DNA from 3 places in the Azospirillum sp. genome. Region 1 is predicted to be linked to each of the others. Evidence: predicted binding sites of a transcription regulator. Region 1 holds the regulator's gene; each other region holds the start of a gene.

What was found. The regulator PhoB, encoded in region 1, activates phosphate uptake and scavenging genes when phosphate is short. The targets are predictions, from matches to a motif close to TNTCATAAAACTGTCA.
Region 2: ACRWK7_RS27280 (RNA degradosome polyphosphate kinase) is a predicted target of PhoB. The motif match lies at 1,467-1,482, and genes of this name have one in related genera.
Region 3: pstS (phosphate ABC transporter substrate-binding protein PstS) is a predicted target of PhoB. The motif match lies at 1,921-1,936, and genes of this name have one in related genera.

The regions. Positions count from the first base shown of each region.
Region 1 is NZ_JBOZRT010000058.1:15,488-18,816, reverse strand. Features, by position in the region: gene ACRWK7_RS13535 (cold-shock protein) at 56-265, shown strand; gene ACRWK7_RS13530 (hypothetical protein) at 350-529, shown strand; gene ACRWK7_RS13525 (hypothetical protein) at 545-769, shown strand; gene thpR (RNA 2',3'-cyclic phosphodiesterase) at 814-1,350, opposite strand; gene phoB (phosphate regulon transcriptional regulator PhoB) at 1,386-2,090, opposite strand; gene phoU (phosphate signaling complex protein PhoU) at 2,087-2,824, opposite strand; gene ACRWK7_RS13505 (ATP-binding protein) at 2,969-3,329, opposite strand, start outside.
Region 2 is NZ_JBOZRT010000125.1:91,903-95,231, reverse strand. Features, by position in the region: gene ACRWK7_RS27280 (RNA degradosome polyphosphate kinase) at 1-1,399, opposite strand, end outside; gene ACRWK7_RS27275 (SixA phosphatase family protein) at 1,530-2,045, shown strand; gene ACRWK7_RS27270 (CHAD domain-containing protein) at 2,141-3,329, shown strand, end outside.
Region 3 is NZ_JBOZRT010000095.1:6,101-9,429, reverse strand. Features, by position in the region: gene ACRWK7_RS21320 (hypothetical protein) at 1-276, shown strand, start outside; gene ACRWK7_RS21315 (DMT family transporter) at 367-1,293, shown strand; gene ACRWK7_RS21310 (hypothetical protein) at 1,297-1,800, opposite strand; gene pstS (phosphate ABC transporter substrate-binding protein PstS) at 2,036-3,112, shown strand; gene pstC (phosphate ABC transporter permease subunit PstC) at 3,178-3,329, shown strand, end outside.

The sequences.
Region 1 (3,329 bases):
AGATGATGCGCCCCGCCGGTGGTGGGGTGCTACCCCGCATCATTGGAGGACAGCGATGCCCACTGGCACCGTGAAGTGGTTCAACGGCACGAAGGGCTATGGTTTCATCCAGCCCGACAACGGCGGCCCGGACGTTTTCGTCCACATCTCCGCCGTCGAGCGCGCCGGCATGCGCGGCCTCAACGAGGGTCAGAAGGTCTCCTACGAGGAACAGCGCGATCCGAAGCGCGGCAAGACCTCGGCCGAGAACCTCAAGGCCGTCTGACCGGCCTGAGCGTTCCCATGGTAAAGGGGGGCACCGGGCGTCCGGTGCCCCTTTTTCGTTTGCCTGCGTACTGGAGAAGGTCCCATGGCGTTCAAGCCCAACTACAACCAGCAGCGCGCCGAGCGCAACCGCGCCAAAGAGGCGAAGAAGCAGGAAAAGCTCCAGCGCCGCGAGGAAGAGGCCGCCAAGCGCAAGGCCGAACAGGACGGCACCGAACAGGACGGCACCGCGCCTGTTGCCGATGCCGAGTCCGAAAACACCTGAGTTCCCGAGGTTCCCATGGCCAAGAAGAAACCCCAGAAGCCGGACACCGGCTTCGTGCTGTTCGACATCCTCTACGAGGACGGCGCGCGCACCTCCAACCGCAAGGTTCCGGCCGAGCTGGCGAACGGCTACGAAGGCGAAGGCCCGATCCGCGGCTTCATCGAGGAGCAGGACCGCAAGATCGCCGAGATGTCCGGCAACCCGCGCGGGCCGATCAAGTCGATCTCGCGGTCGGCGTGAGTGCCGTTAAAGCCCTCCCCCGCCTCCGGCGGGGGAGGGCTTGATTAGCTAAGCCCATACTCCCGCAACGCCTCGTACACCGCGCCACCTTTGCCCAGGTGGCTGCGGTACAGCGTGAAATGGTCGATGCGCATCGGCCCGGCGCGGAACAGGCCGCGGTCCTCCAGGAAGCGGCCGAGCCGGTCCTTTGGCGCGTCCTTCAGCCGCGCCAGCGTCACGTGCGGGGAGAACTTGCGCTCCTCCGGCGGCAACCCGCAGCGCACCAGCGCGGACTCCACCTTGCTCTGCAGGTGGGACAGCGCCTCGCTGCGCTCCACCCCGGCCCACAGGACGCGGGCGTTGCGGGCGGAGCCGTACATCCCCACCCCGTCGAGCACCAGGTCGAAGCCCGGCGCCGCGATCTCCGACAGGGCGGCGTCGATGTCGTGCGCCGTGTCGTCCGGCACCTCGCCGATGAAGCGCAGGGTGAGGTGGAGGTTCCCGGCCTCGGTCCAGCGCGCGCCGGGAACGCCGCCGGCGAGGCCGGCCAGGCGTTCGCGGACGTCGGCGGGAAAGTCCAGGGCTACGAAGAGTCGGATCATTCAGGCCACGGGATGAAGGGAGCGACCCCCCTTATCTAGGCCGCTTTCTCGTCCAGCGCATACCCCGCCGAGCGGACCGTGCGGATGATGTCCACCTCGGTCTCCTCGTTCAGCGCCTTGCGCAGGCGGCGGATGTGCACGTCCACGGTGCGCGGCTCGACGTAGACGTCGTGGCCCCAGACCATGTCCAGCAGCTGCTCGCGCGAGAAGACGCGGCCGGGGTGCTGCAGGAAGTGGCGCAGCAGGCGGAACTCGGTCGGGCCCAGGTGCACGTCGCGGCCCTGGCGGCGCACCCGGTGCGAGGCGAGGTCCATCTCCACGTCGCCGAAGCGCAGCGTCTCGTCGTTCAGCGCCGGAGCGGCGCGGCGCAGCACGGCGCGCATGCGGGCCACCAGCTCGGTCGGCGAAAACGGCTTGGTCAGGTAGTCGTCGGCGCCGGAGTTCAGGCCGCGCACGCGGTCGCCCTCCTCGCCGCGGGCGGTCAGCATGATGATGGGAATGTCGCGGGTCTTCGGGTTGCGGCGCAGCTGGCGGCAGACCTCCAGGCCCGACATCAGCGGCAGCATCCAGTCCAGCAGCACGATGTGCGGCGTCTGCTCGCCGGCCAGCAGCAGGGCCTCCTCGCCGTCGCCGGCGGCGACCACGCGGAAACCCTCCTTCTCCAGGTTGTACTTCAGCAGGGTGACGATGTCGGCTTCGTCCTCGACGACCAGGACGAGCGGCTTCAGCGCCGAATTCATGGATTCCCCATCTCCTGCGGTGTCTCCCCGGCGGCCACGACGGTGACGCACGAGGTGTCGTTCTTCGGGCGCTCACCCGCCAGCGGCTCGCCCACCACCAGGAAGTGGATGGTCTCCGCCACGTTGGTCGCGTGGTCGCCGATGCGCTCCAGATTCTTTGCCATGAACAGAAGGTGCGTGCACGGGGTGATGTTGCGCGGGTCCTCCATCATGTCGGTGAGGACCTCGCGGAACAGGCTGGTGTAGAGGTCGTCCAGCTCCTGGTCGCGCTCCCAGGCGGATATCGCCTTGCTGACGTCGCGCTCGGTGTAGCTGTCCAGCACGTCCTTCAGGATGCTCCCGACCAGCTGGCCCATGCGCGGGATGCCGACCACCGGGCGCACCGCCGGCACCTGCGCCAGCGCCAGCGAGCGCTTGGCGACGTTGGCGGCGTAGTCGCCGATGCGCTCCAGATCCGAGGATATTTTCAGAGCCGAAACGATCTCGCGCAGGTCCTGCGCCATGGGCTGGCGCAGCGCCAGCAGGCGGAAGGCCTCGGCGTCGATGGCGCGCTCGTACTCGTCGAGGCGCTGGTCGGCCTGGACCACCTGCGCGGCGAGCGCGACGTCGCGCCGGGCGACCGCCTTGACGGCGGCGGCGACCTGCGCCTCGGCCACGCCGCCCATCTGGGTGACAAGGTTGGAGATTCGCTGAAGCTCCTGTTCGAAGGAGCGGACGATGTGCTCACCGGACATGGGCCCTGCTTTCACGCCTCGATGCGGTCGGCGGGACGTTAGCGGGCGACGGAGACCGGAGTATTGCGGTTTGATGACTGTTTTGTGACGGTGGACATGGAGTTGTCATGCTGTTGCCCTCCCCCGCCTCCGGTGGGGGAGGGGTCAGGCCGCATCTCCGGCCCGGCGCTTGGCGGCCGGCTGTGCCGCGCCAACGCCAAGGGGCGCCGCGACCGGCAGGTAGACGGTGAAGGTGCTGCCCGTGCCGACCTCGCTGTCGATGGTCAGGCGGCCGCGGTGGCGGTTGACGATGTGCTTGACGATCGCCAGCCCCAGCCCGGTGCCGCCCATGGCGCGCGAGCGGGCGGCGTCGACACGGTAGAAGCGCTCGGTCAGGCGGGGCAGGTGCTGGCGCGGGATGCCCTCGCCGCGGTCGATCACCGCCACCGCCAGCGAGCGGCCGGGCGGCGCCCGGCGGGCCGGCGCCGCCGGGACCGGGCCGGCCGCCGCGGTGTCGGACAGCGCG
Region 2 (3,329 bases), on a different contig from region 1:
GATGATAGTTGCCGGTGCCGAAATGCACGTAGCTGCGCAGCGCCTTGTTCTCGCGCCGCACGACCAGCGAGATCTTGGCGTGCGTCTTCAGGTCCACGAATCCGTAAACCACCTGGGCGCCCGCGCGTTCCAGGTCGCGCGCCCAGCGGATGTTGGCCTCCTCGTCGAAGCGGGCCTTCAGCTCGACCAGGGCGGTGACCGACTTGCCGGCCTCCGCCGCCTCGATCAGCGCGGCGACGATGGGCGAATCCTTGGAGGTGCGGTACAGCGTCTGCTTGATCGCCACCACCTGCGGGTCGCGCGCCGCCTGCCGCACGAACTGCACCACCACCTCGAAGCTCTCGTAGGGATGGTGGACCACGATGTCCTTGTGGCGGATCGCGGCGAAGCAGTCGCCGCCGAAGTCGCGGATGCGCTCCGGGAAGCGGGCGTTGAACGGGCGGAAGACGAGGTCGGGGCGCTCGTCGACGATCAGCTGCTTGGTGTCGACCAGCCCGATCAGCCCGTCGAGGATGAACACGTCGTCGTTCGACACGCTCAGCTCGGCGCGCAGGAACTCGCGCAGGTCGGCGGCCATGCCCGCATCGACGGCCAGCCGGATGACGCTGCCGCGGCGGCGGCGCTTGAGCGCGGATTCGAAGGTGCGGACCAGGTCTTCCGCCTCTTCCTCGATTTCGATCTCGCTGTCGCGCAGGATGCGGAAGACGCCGTGCGCCTTGACCTGGAACGGAGGAAACAGCTGGTCGATGAAGGTGAGCACCACCTTCTCCAGCTGGATGAAGCGGATGTCCGAGCCCGGCAATCTGATGAAGCGGTCCAGCTGCGCCGGCAGCGGCACCAGCGCGTCCAGGTGCGTGCCCTTGACCGTGTCGTGCAGTTGCAGGCCCAGCGAGAAGCCCAGGTTCGGGATGAACGGGAACGGGTGCGCCGGGTCCACCGCGATGGGCGTCAGGATCGGGAAGATGTCGTCGAGGAACTTGGCCTCCAGCCAGTCGCGCTCGGCCTCCGACAGCTCGTCCGGGTCGACCACGGCGATGCCGTTCTCGCGCAGCTCCTTCTTGAGCGTGCGCCAGACGTTCTGCTGCTCGCTCATCAGCTCGATGATGCGCTGGTTGACGGCGGCCAGCTGCTGGGCGGGGGTGAGGTTCTCCGGGCTGGGCGCCTTGACGCCGGCGGCCACCTGCCCTTTCAGGCCGGCGACGCGCACCATATAGAACTCATCCAGGTTGCTGGCCGAGATCGACAGGAAGCGCAGCCGCTCCAGCAGCGGGTGGTGCGGGTTCGACGCCTCCTCCAGGACGCGCCGGTTGAAGGCCAGCCACGACACCTCGCGGTTGATGAAGCGCTCCGGCGATTCGGGGTCGATGGTGAAGTCGTCGAGCTGCTGGACGTCGGACACGGGTTGCCTCGCTGGAGAACCGGGATGGGACGAACATGAAACAGGCGTATAGCCTACAACAGCTGGATTACGATTTGGCGAAACGGCATGCTTGTCCAGTGAAAACCCCCCTGCCGGGAGGCCCTGCGCCATGAAGACGCTCTGCCTGATGCGCCACGCCAAGTCCGGCTGGGACGATCCGTCGCTGGCCGACCACGACCGGCCGTTGACCGAGCGCGGGGTGGAGGCCGCCGGACTGGTCGGCCGCCACCTGAAGCACCGGGGAATCCACCCCGACCTGGTGCTGTGCTCCACCGCGAAGCGCGCCGCCGACACGCTGGCGCTGGTGCTGGAGGCGCTGGGCCGCGACGCGACCGTCAAGCACGACCGCGGGCTCTACCTGGCCGGCGCGCCGGCCCTGCTGGAGGCGCTGCGGGCGGCGCCCGATTCGGTGGGAACGCTGATGCTGGTCGGCCACAACCCGGACATGCACCACCTCACCCAACACCTCGCCGGATTCGGCGACCCGAAGGTCCTGCGCGCGGTGGCCGAGAAGTTCCCCACCGGCGGCTGCGCCATCCTGACCTTCGAGACGACGCGCTGGCGCGACGTCTCCCCCGGCCAGGGCCATCTGGTGGAGTTCGTGCGACCGCGCCTGCTGGCATAACCCCCGGCCTTGGGGTATTCCAGGACACCCGTCCCGGAACCCGAGGCCGCACCGCGTTGGCAACCGCTCCGCTCCCCGCATCCCCGACCGGCGCCATGGCGCACGAGGTGGAGTTGAAGCTCCACGTGCAGCCGGACGACCTCGCCCGGCTGGCGGCGCTGCCGCTGCTGGCGGAGCGGGCGGAGGGAGCGCCGGTGACGGGACGGCTGCGCACCGTCTATTTCGACACCCCGGACCTGCGCCTGTACGGCCGCGGCATCGCGCTGCGCCTGCGCCACGACGGCACACGGCGGATCCAGGGCCTGAAGACCGTCGCCGCCGACCCGCAGGCCGACGCCGCCGCGGTCGCCGTGCGGCGCGAGTGGGAGTGGCCGGTGGAGGGCGACGCCCCCGACTTCGCGCGCCTCGACGCCGAGGGCGCCGGCGCCCTGGTGCCGGAGGACGCGCGCGGCGAACTGATGCCGGTCTTCGCCACCGACTTCACCCGCACCGCGGTGCTGCTGCGCCTGGACGCGCAGACCAGCGTCGAGGTCGCCATCGACGATGGCGGCATCGCCGCCGGCCGCGGCGACGAGCGGATCAGCGAGGTCGAGCTGGAGCTGAAATCCGGCCGCATCGGCCGCCTGTTCGCCCTGGCGCAGGAACTGCACGGCGCCGTGCCGTTGCGCATCGGCATGGAGAGCAAGGCCGAGCTGGGCTACCGCATGGTCTCCGGCCGGGCGCCGGCGCCGGTGCTCGGCGACCCGCCCATGTTGTCGCCGCTCAGCACGGTGGCCGAGGCGTTCCGCCACGTCGTGCGGCACGGACTGCGCCAGATCCTCGCCAACGAGCCCTGCGTGCTGGCCGGCGGCGACGCCGAGGGCCTGCACCGGATCCGCATCGCCCTGCGCCACCTGCGCACCGCGCTGACGCTGTTCGCCCCGGTCGTCGCGCCGGCCGAGGCGGCGCGGCTGGAGCACGAGATCCGCTGGCTGGCCAAGCGGCTGCGGCCGGCGCGGGCTTGGGACGTGCTGGCCTCCGCCCTGCCCGACCCGGCGCTCGCCCCCGCCCTGGCCGAGGCCCGCCGCCCGGCGGCGGAGCGCGCCGTGGCCGCGCTGCGCGAGCCTCGCTGCACGGCGCTGCTGCTGGCGCTGGGGGTCTGGCTGGAGGAGGGGCACTGGCACGCCGGCATCGCCCGCGCGCGGCTCGACGCGCCGATGGCCGACCTCGCCGGCCCCTGGCTGGCGGCCCGGCACGCCAAGGCGCGCAAGGCCGAGGATCCCGAACGCCTGCGCCGCCGCCTGC
Region 3 (3,329 bases), on a different contig from region 1:
AGCCGCGGCGGCGTGCTGCTCGACGTGCCGGTGGGCTCCTTCACCTTCACGCCCAGCGTCGGCGCCGGCTACGTCAGCAACTCGCCGCGCAGCAGCCACGCCCCCGTCGAGTTCCGCTCGCAGGTCGAGCTGGGCTACCAGTTCGAGAACCGCTCGCAGGTGACGCTGGGCTACAGCCGCATCACCGGCGGGCCGGCGACCGACGGCAGGACGGACGCCAACAACGTGGTCGGCTTCACCTACCGGCTGCCGTTCGGGGCGCTGCTGGGCCGATAGAATTTCAGATCAGTCTGCGAACCGTCTGCAACGCGGCCATTCGGACACGGCATGCGGCCCCGGTCGCGTTTGTTTGTTAGCATCCGCGGCATGCCCGACCAGTCCCCGGTTCCCCCCATCGTCCAGCGGGTCGATAACGCGCCGCGCGGCATCCTGATGATGCTGATCGCGGTGTTCCTGTTTTCCATCCTCAACGTGCTGGTGAAGGTGACGGCGGAGGATTATCCCCTGACCCAGGTCACCTTCTTCCGCAACGCCTTCGCGCTGGTGCCGGTGTGGGCGACGGTGATGGCGCAGGGCGGCTTCGGCAGCATCCGGACGGCGCGGCCGATGGGGCACCTCTGGCGCTCGTGCGTCGGCCTCACGTCGATGACGCTGATGTTCTGGTCGTTCCACCTGCTGCCGCTGGCCGACGCGGTGGCGCTGAACTTCGCGGCGCCGCTGTTCCTCACCGCGCTGTCGGTGCCGCTGCTGGCCGAGCAGGTGGGCATCCACCGCTGGAGCGCGGTGGCGGTCGGCTTCGTCGGCGTGCTGATCATCGTCCGGCCGAGCGCCGACATGCTGAACCTCGGCGCCATCGTCGCCCTGAGCGCGGCGCTGGCGCAATCCTTCGCGATGATCGCGATCCGCCAGCTCAGCACCAGCGAGACCGCCAACTCCATCGTCTTCTACTTCACGCTGACGACGACGCTGCTGTCCGCGCTGACGCTGCCGTTCGCGTGGCGGACGCCGGACCTCTGGGGCTTCGCGCTGCTGGTGGCGACCGGGCTGGTCGGCGGCACGGCGCAGCTGTTCATGACGCGCGCCTACACCATGGCCCCGGCGGCGGTGATCGCGCCGTTCAACTACGCCTCCATCGTGTGGGCGGCGCTGTTCGGCTGGACGCTGTGGCACGAGGTGCCGGACCTGCACGTCGTCCTCGGCGCCGCGGTGGTGGTGGCGAGCGGCTGCTACATCCTGCACCGCGAGACCCTCAAGCACCGCGCCGTGGTGAGCGGCGCGGCGGGCGAGGATTGAGGGCTACTTCAGACTCCGCGTCATCTCCTCGAAGGCCTGCTTGAAGCCCTTGAGCGGGAAGTCGAGGTCCTGCTGGCTGCCGTCCTTGAAGGTGTAGCGCGTCAGCACCGTCGTGCCGCCGCGGAAGCTGTCGCCCATCTTGTCGGCGGCGAAGTTCGGGAACACGCAGACGTTGATCGTCGACACCGACGACTCGATGCGCGGCTGGCGGTCGACGCGCAGCGCGCAGCGCTCCACCACGCCCCGGTCGATGGTCAGGAACATCTCGTAGTCCTTGCCGACCGGCACCACGCTGATCGCCGCGACGCGCGCGTTGCCCGACGGGTCGCCGAGCAGGCGGTAGACCAGCACCCGGCAGTTGCGCGTGTCGGTCATGCGGTCGATGGTGCAGTCGGCCAGCCACTGCCCCTCCGGCCCCAGCTCCTCCACCGTCGACGCCCCGGCGTTCCCGGACAGAAGGCCCAGGCCGGCAAGGCCGAGGCACGCGATCGTCTTCCACCGATTCATGGAAACCACTTCCCCACAAAACCGCCGGATCCCCCGTCCGGCGCCCGCGATCCTATCCCCTATTCGGCATAGCTCAACCGGCGAGGGAGCAGATCTCCTATGAGGCAGAAAGGGGGCACAATTCACAAAACTGCAACAGAAGTGCAACAGACAGGACTCACAGCGCCGCTAAGGTCCGCCCCGTCCGAGCCGCCGTCCGCGACCGCGCCGGATCTGAAACACGGGAGACGAGATCGTGACCATCCTCACCAAGACGACCCTTCGCCACGCCGCGCTCGGGCTGTGCGCCGCCGTGGCGTTCAGCGGGGCCTCCGTTGCGGCTCAGGCGGCCGACATTTCCGGCGCCGGCGCGACCTTCCCCTACCCGATCTATTCGAAGTGGGCCGACGCCTACAAGAAGGAGACGAACGTCGGGCTGAACTACCAGTCCATCGGCTCGGGCGGCGGCATCAAGCAGATCAAGGCAAAGACGGTCACCTTCGGCGCCTCCGACATGCCCCTCAAGCCCGAGGAGCTGGACGCCGCCGGCCTGGTGCAATGGCCGCAGGTCATGGGCGGCGTGGTGCCGGTCATCAACCTCAAGGGCCTCAAGTCGGGCGAGATCAAGCTGAGCGGCACGGTGCTCGGCAACATCTATCTCGGCGAGATCAAGAAGTGGAACGATGAGCAGATCAAGGCGCTGAACCCCGGCGTCACCCTGCCGAACACCGCCATCGCGCCGGTCTACCGCTCCGACGGGTCGGGCACCAACTTCCTGTTCACCGACTACCTGTCGAAGGCCAGCCCGAAGTTCGGCACGCAGATCGGCGCTAACACCTCGGTCCAGTGGCCGGCCGGCATCGGCGCCAAGGGCAACGAGGGCGTCGCCAACATGGTCAAGCAGACCGAGGGCGCCATCGGCTACGTCGAATACGCCTACGCCAAGCAGAACAACATCCCCTACGCCGCCCTGAAGAACAAGGACGGCAACGTGGTGATGCCGACCATCCAGGCCTTCCAGGCCGCCGCGGCGAACGCCGACTGGGCCAACTCCAAGGGCTACTACGTCATCCTGACCGACGAGCCGGGCAAGGACAGCTGGCCGATCACCGGCGCCAGCTTCATCCTGATGCACAAGGCCCCGCAGGATCCGGCCACCGCCACCGAGGCGCTGAAGTTCTTCGACTGGGCCTTCAAGGACGGCAGCAAGCTGGCTTCCGACCTGGATTACGTGCCCATGCCGGACAACGTGGTGCAGATGATCCGCAAGACCTGGGCGGATCAGATCAAGGCCGGCGACAAGCCGGTCTGGACGGCCGCCGCCACCAAGTGATACGTCCAGCCTGAGCCGTGGGGAGGTTCGGTCCGCCGGTCCTCCCCACGGCCGTTGGAGCCACCATGACCGACCTTGCCCTCGTGTCCGACCGGACGTCCATGCCAAGCCACGGCCAGCGCCAGCGTCTCCAGGACGCCGCGTTCCGCCTCTCCACCCTGTTCTTCGCCCTGCTGGTGCTGACGCTGCTGGGCGGCGTCATCATCGCCCTGGTGGA